DNA from 2 places in the Blastococcus sp. SYSU DS1024 genome. Region 2 is predicted to be linked to the other one. Evidence: riboswitches for the same ligand, from Rfam matches in the RefSeq annotation. Region 2 holds a riboswitch; the other holds the start of a gene.
What was found. Region 2 has a riboswitch for S-adenosylmethionine ahead of thrC (threonine synthase). Riboswitches for the same ligand answer to the same signal wherever they lie in the genome.
Positions count from the first base shown of each region.

Region 1 (3,399 bases), on a different contig from region 2:
GGGGAGGTCGCTTCCCCCGATGATCGGAGTGCCGCCCCGTGGACGCGCTGAGAGACGTGCTGGACTGGCTGTCCGGGCGAGGTCTCGAGGTCGTGCTCATCGTCCTCGGCTCGGTCCTGCTGGCCCGGTTCGTGGGCTGGGTCGGCGACAAGATCACCGACCGGATCGACCGCAACTCCACCGGCGGCGACGCGCTGGTCCGGTCCGAGGCGGCCAAGCACCGCCACTCGCTGACCCAGGTGCTCACCTGGGCCCTGGTCGTGCTCATCTACTCCATCTCGGTCTTCTTCATCCTCGACCGCCTCGGCATCCCGGTGACCGGCCTCGTCGCGCCGGCGACCGTGCTGGGCGTGGGCCTGGGCTTCGGCGCGCAGCGCATCGTCGGTGACGTGCTGGCCGGGTTCTTCATCATCACCGAACGCCAGTACGGGTTCGGGGACGTCGTCTCCATCCAGGTGGTCGGCGGCGGCGACCCGGCGAACGGCACGGTCGAGGACGTGACGCTGCGGGTCACCCGGATGCGCTCGCCCGACGGCGAGGTCGTGACCATCCCCAACGGCCAGATCGTCAAGGTCATCAACCTGTCCCGCGACTGGGCGCGCGCCGTCGTCGACGTCCCCGTGCCGACCACCGTCGACGTGAACCGGGCCAACGAGATCCTGCGTGGGGTGGGCCGGGAGGCATTCCGCGACCCGGCCATGCGGCCCCTGCTGCTCGACCCGCCCACCGTCATGGGCGTGGAGACCCTGGGCCTGGACGAGGTGAACGTGCGGGTGGTCGCCCGCACGCTGCCCGGCAAGCAGTTCGAGGTGGGCCGCGATCTGCGCGCCCGCATCGTCCAGGCGTTCCGCAGCCAGGGCATGCAGGTGCCGCCGCCCACGACGGCGCTCCTGGCGCAGGACGGCGCGACGGCCGTCCAGGAGGGGGTCCGGTGACCACGCCCGACGAACGCCGCGACCCCGCCGCCCGGGCCTCCGAGGAGCCCACCGTGAGCACCGCTCCCGCCGCCGCACCCGGCTCGCCGGCCGACAGCGCGTCGCCGGCGCCTCGGCACGGCTGGTGGGCGGCGATCCCCCGGCACCTGGGCCGCGCCCGCACCTCCACCGTCGTGCTCGCGGTGCTCTTCGTCGCCGTGTTCGTGCTGTGGCTCAACGTCAAGCCGCCGGCGCCCGGCGCCACCCCGCCGGCCGAGGACACCTCCGTCACCGAGCCCACCGACCCGACGGGCACGTCCGAGCCGACGCAGACGGAGGAGACGGCGCCGACCGAGGACCCGGCGACGACGACGCAGCAGTCCGAGCCGACCACCCGGCCCACCTCGCCGACCACCACCGGCCCCTCGTCACCGGACGGCGGGACCGACTCCACGACCAGCGCGCCGGAGACGACCGCCCCCGCGCCGACGGGCGGCACGGGCGAGGACGAGGAGACGGCGCCCGGCTCCTAGACCGGTGGGGCCGGTGTTTCACGTGGGACATCGGTGCGCGGGCCGAGGGGGGTGTGCGGCGCCCGGCGGGGCGTCCTACGATCACGTCGGCTCCTGAGAGGCAGCGCGAAGCACCTGGCTGGCTGCCCGGCAACCTCAACTCCGTCTGAGGTGCTCCAGGGGAAGAGCCGGCCGGCCGGCGCCCCGCCCCCGGCAAGGACGGAGCTCCCGTGCGCCGCGGGATCTCCCGCGAGCGAAGGAGACGGCGCATGACCGACCCGCAGAGCTGGAGCTTCGAGACCCGGCAGATCCACGCCGGCACGAGCCCGGACCCGACGACCGGTGCCCGGGCCCTGCCCATCTACGCGACGACGGCCTACCAGTTCCGCGACACCCAGCACGCCGCGGACCTGTTCGCGCTGGCCGAGATGGGCAACATCTACACGCGGATCATGAACCCGACGCAGGACGCGCTGGAGCAGCGCGTCGCGTCGCTGGAGGGCGGCGTCGCGGCCCTGGCCGTCGCCTCGGGTCAGGCGGCCGAGACGCTGGCGATCCTGAACCTCGCCGAGGCCGGCGACCACGTCGTCGCCTCGGCCTCCCTGTACGGCGGCACCTACAACCTGCTGCACCACTCGCTGCCGAAGATGGGGATCACGGTGTCCTTCGTCGAGGACCCCGACGACCCGGAGAACTGGCAGTCGCTGGTCCAGGACAACACCCGGGCGTTCTTCGCCGAGTCGATCGGCAACCCGAAGGGCGACATCCTCGACATCGAGACCGTCGCCGGCGTCGCCCACCGCAACGGGGTGCCGCTCATCGTCGACAACACCATCGCGACGCCCTACCTCATCCGCCCGTTCGAGTTCGGTGCCGACGTCGTCGTCCACTCGGCCACCAAGTACCTCGGCGGCCACGGGACGGTGATCGCCGGGCTCATCGTCGACGGCGGCACGTTCGACTGGACCGGCGGCCGGCACCCGATGTTCACCACGGCCGATCCCACCTACCACGGCGTGGTCTACGCCGACCTGGGCGCGCCGGCGTTCGCGCTCAAGGCGCGGGTGCAGCTGCTGCGCGACCTGGGCCCGGCGGTCTCGCCGTTCAACGCCTTCCTCGTCGTGCAGGGCATCGAGACGCTCTCGCTGCGCATGGAGCGGCACGTGCAGAACACCCAGCGGGTGGCCGAGTTCCTCGAGGGCCACGACGCCGTCGAGCGGGTGAACTACCCGGGGCTGCCGTCCTCGCCGTGGCACGCCGCGCAGCAGAAGTACGCGCCGAAGGGGGCCGGCGCCGTCCTGACCTTCGAGCTGCACGGCGGCGTGGAGGCCGGCAAGCGGTTCGTGGAGGCCCTGGAGCTGCACAGCCACGTGGCCAACATCGGCGACGTGCGCAGCCTGGTCATCCACCCGGCGTCGACCACGCATTCGCAGCTCACGCCGGAGGAGCAGCTCACCACCGGTGTCACGCCGGGCCTGGTGCGCCTCGCCGTGGGCCTGGAGGGGATCGAGGACATCCTCGCCGACCTCGAGGCCGGGTTCCGCGCCGCCAAGTCCGCCTGACGTGGGCGGGTGGGTCGAGGGGGATCCGGCGGGCGACCGGCGGTTCCTCGACCTGCCCGCCCCGTTCGGGCTCGAGCGGGGCGGGAGCCTGCCCGGGGTCCGGGTCGCCTACGAGACCTGGGGGACGCTCGCCCCGGACGGCGGCAACGCGGTGCTGGTCGAGCACGCGCTCACGGGGGACAGCCACGTCGTGGGCCCGGCCGGCCCCGGTCACCCGACGCCCGGCTGGTGGGGCGGCGTCGTCGGCCCCGGTGCCGCGCTGGACACCGACCGCTTCTTCGTCGTCTGCGCGAACGTCCTGGGCGGCTGCCAGGGGACGACCGGGCCCTCGTCGACGGCGCCGGACGGCAGGCCGTGGGGCTCGCGCTTCCCGGAGGTGACCGTCGGCGACCAGGTGCGGGCCGAGGCGGC
Region 1 covers NZ_JBJHAA010000001.1:49,836-53,234, forward strand. Annotated here, with positions in the region: gene ACI79S_RS00270 (mechanosensitive ion channel family protein) at 39-935, shown strand; gene ACI79S_RS00275 (hypothetical protein) at 932-1,447, shown strand; SAM riboswitch class IV at 1,537-1,652, shown strand; gene ACI79S_RS00280 (bifunctional o-acetylhomoserine/o-acetylserine sulfhydrylase) at 1,696-2,988, shown strand; gene metX (homoserine O-acetyltransferase MetX) at 2,990-3,399, shown strand, end outside.
Region 1: another riboswitch for S-adenosylmethionine. It lies ahead of ACI79S_RS00280 (bifunctional o-acetylhomoserine/o-acetylserine sulfhydrylase); the one in region 2 lies ahead of thrC (threonine synthase).

Region 2 (3,399 bases):
CGAAGCCCTTCTCGGCGTTGAACCACTTCACGGTGCCCTGTGCCACGTGTGCTCCCACGTTTCGTGCGTGCGGCGCCTCATCGCTCTCGATGTGGCGGGGTCTCGCTCTTCCGCCCGCCGAACACGAACGTGGAACTCGAACCGCGCGAGACGGTACAGCAGAGAAGCGCAGGTGACAGCCCCACGCGCGCACGACGCACCCGGTTCCGGCGACGACGTCGCCCGGACCGGGGAACCGACCGGACTTTACTCCCCCGTCGGACGGACCGCTCAGCCGATGAGGCCGGCCGCCCGCACCGACTTCAGCGACGGCTCCACCCGGTGCGTGGGGCCGACGACCGGCTCGAGCGGGTCGAGCGTCTTCAGCCCCTCGCCGGTGTTGAGGACGACGGTCTCCTTCGCCGGGTCCAGCCGCCCGTTCTCCACCAGCTGACGCAGGACGGCGACGGTGACCCCGCCCGCGGTCTCGGCGAAGACACCGGTCGTGCGGGCCAGGTCGCGGATCCCCTGGACGATCTCGTCGTCGCCGACGCGGCCGACCGCGCCCCCGGTGCGGCGGATCGCGTCGAGCGCGTACGGGCCGTCGGCCGGGTTGCCGATGTTCAGCGACTTGGCGATCCCGGTCGGCTTGACCGGCTTGACGACGTCCCAGCCGTTGTCGAAGGCGGTGGCGATCGGGTCGCAGCCGGCCGACTGGGCGCCGAAGATCGTCCACTCGGTGGCCTCGACGATGCCCGCGGCGGTCAGCTCGCGGAAGGCCTTGTCCACCTTGGTGAGCAGCGAGCCCGACGCCATGGGGATCACGACCTGGGCCGGGATACGCCAGCCCAGCTGCTCGGCGATCTCGTAGCCCATCGTCTTGGAGCCCTCGGCGTAGTACGGCCGCACGTTCTGGTTGACGAAGGCGGTGTCCTCGAACTCGTCGGTCTCGGCGAGCTCGCTGGTCAGCCGGTTGACGTCGTCGTAGGAGCCGTCGACGGCGACCAGCGTCTGCCCGTACACCGCCGACTGGACGACCTTGCCCGGCTCCAGGTCGCTCGGGATGAAGACGAACGACGGCAGGCCGACCCGGGCGGCGTGCGCGGCCACCGAGTTGGCCAGGTTGCCGGTGGAGGCGGCCGCGATCTTCCTGTACCCCAGCCCCTTGGCCGCGGTGGCAGCCAGGCTGACCACGCGGTCCTTGAAGGAGTGGGTCGGGTTGGCCGAGTCGTCCTTCACCCACAGCCCACCGGTGAGCCCCAGCTCGGCGGCGAGCCGGTCGGCGCGGACCAGCGGGGTCATCCCCGGGTCGAGGGAGACGCGGTCGGCCGGGTCCTGCCCCACCGGCAGCAGGGCGACGTAGCGCCAGATGTTCTGCGGCCCGGCCTCGATCTGCTCGCGGGTCACCGCACGCATGATCTCGGGGTCGTAGTCGACCTCGAGCGGGCCGAAGCACTCGGCGCAGGCGTGCTCGGCGATCAGGCCGAACGTGGCGCCGCAGTTGCGGCAGACGAGCCCGCGGGCCGGACAGGGCGGCGTGGGGCCACCGGCGGAGCTGTCGGCCTGGGCGGAACCGGGAGCGGTCAGAGTCATGCGACGACTACCTCCTCATCTTCCCCGCGTCGGGCCGTCGAGCCGCGCGGGACGGAATTGGCACCTCCCGCTGGCGCGTACGCGTCAGACGGCGGTTGCCGGGGCTTCGTCGGGCCGTGTCCCTCTGCCCCTCTGGATGAGTGAACGGCGTGAACTGTACCCAGTCGCGGGCGGCGGCCAGCGGCCGGACAGGATGACCTGGTGAGCGCGCGCGTCGTCTACACCGATCTCGACGGCACGATGGTGGGGCCGCGGGGCTCCTTCTGGCACACCGCGGGGCGGGAGCTGACCGACGGGCCGGCCGCCGCGCTGCTCGACCTGCACCGCGCCGGGGTGGCGTTGGTGCTGGTCAGCGGCCGGACGTACGAGCAGGTGGTGGAGGCCGCGCGCATCTTCGCCGCCGACGGCGCCATCGCCGAGCTGGGCGCCACCATCGGCTGGGGGTCGGGGCGGAGCACGCACCGGCTGCGGGGCGAGCTGCCGGAGGAGTACGGCGACCGGACGCCGATGGAGGTGATGGCCGAGCTCGGCGTCGTCGAGGAGCTGATCGCTGCCCACCCCGGCCGGCTGGAGTGGCACGCCCCCTGGCACGCCACGCACGACACGGACGCCCTGCTGCGCGGCCGCGTGGACCCGCTGTCGGTCGACGCCTGGCTGGCCGAGCGGGGCGTGGGCTGGCTGACGCTCAAGGACAACGGCGCGATCCCCGCGGCGTCCTGGATGGGGCTGGACGACGACGCCGCGCCGCCGCGGGTCTACCACCTGATGCCGCGCGGGATCTCGAAGGGCGCGGCGATCGCCTGGGACCTGGAGCGGCGCGGCCTCTCCCCCGGCGACGCCGTCGCGATCGGGGACAGCGTCAGCGACCTGGACATGGCCCCCGCGGTGGGCCGGCTGTTCATCACCGCCAACGGCGGCGCCGTCGACGGGATGGCCGAGCTGCTGTCCGCCGTCCCCAACGTGACCGTCACCGACGCGCCCATGGGCGAGGGCTGGGCCCAGGCGGTGCGCGCGTCGCTGGGTTAGCTCGTCACGTCGCGGCGGGCGAAGTGGCGGAAGCCGAGCGCGGTGAAGACGGCGATGTAGACCAGCGACTGGATCACCCCGCGGAACAGGTCGCCGTCGTCGACCGGCGTCTGCAGCAGGTCGGTCCAGGCGAACTCCTCCGCCGTCGGGAACCAGTCGCGGATCGACCCGAGCTGCTCAACCTGGTCGAGGATGGCGAAGACGAACATGGTGAACACAGCGCCACCGACCGCCGCCAGCGGTGCGTCGGTGATCGTGGAGAACCAGAACGCCAGCGCGCCGACCACGAGCAGGTGGACGGCGAGGTAACCGAGCATCCCGGCCAGCCGCAGCATGCCCTCGCCCTGGTCGATCCCCACCCCGACCGGCGTCCTGATGTCGTCGAAGCCGAACGCGATCCCGCCGGCGACCACCGCGACCGCGGCGAGGGTCAGCAGCGCGGCCACCGACTGGACCAGCGCGGCCAGCCACTTCTGCCGGAGCAGCCGCATCCGCGGGATCGGCGTGGCCAGCGCGTACCGCAGCGAGCCCCACTGCGCCTCGACGGCGACGGTGTCGCCGAAGAACAGCGCGTAGACCACCACGAGGAAGAAGCTCGTCGTCGCGAACAGCACGAACAGGGTGAAGTTCAGCCCGCTCGCCGTCGCGACGTCGACCAGGTTGATCCGGTTGTTCTCCGCCGCCTCCTCGCTGGCGCCCAGCTGGAGGGCGGCGATGAGCACCAGCGGGAGCGCCACCATCAGCGCGAACACGCCGATCGTGCGGCGGCGCTTGAACTGCCGGCGCAGCTCCACCGACAGC
Region 2 covers NZ_JBJHAA010000003.1:85,952-89,350, reverse strand. Annotated here, with positions in the region: gene ACI79S_RS03770 (cold-shock protein) at 1-46, opposite strand, end outside; gene thrC (threonine synthase) at 271-1,572, opposite strand; SAM riboswitch class I at 1,585-1,715, opposite strand; gene ACI79S_RS03760 (HAD family hydrolase) at 1,774-2,598, shown strand; gene ACI79S_RS03755 (ABC transporter permease) at 2,595-3,399, opposite strand, start outside.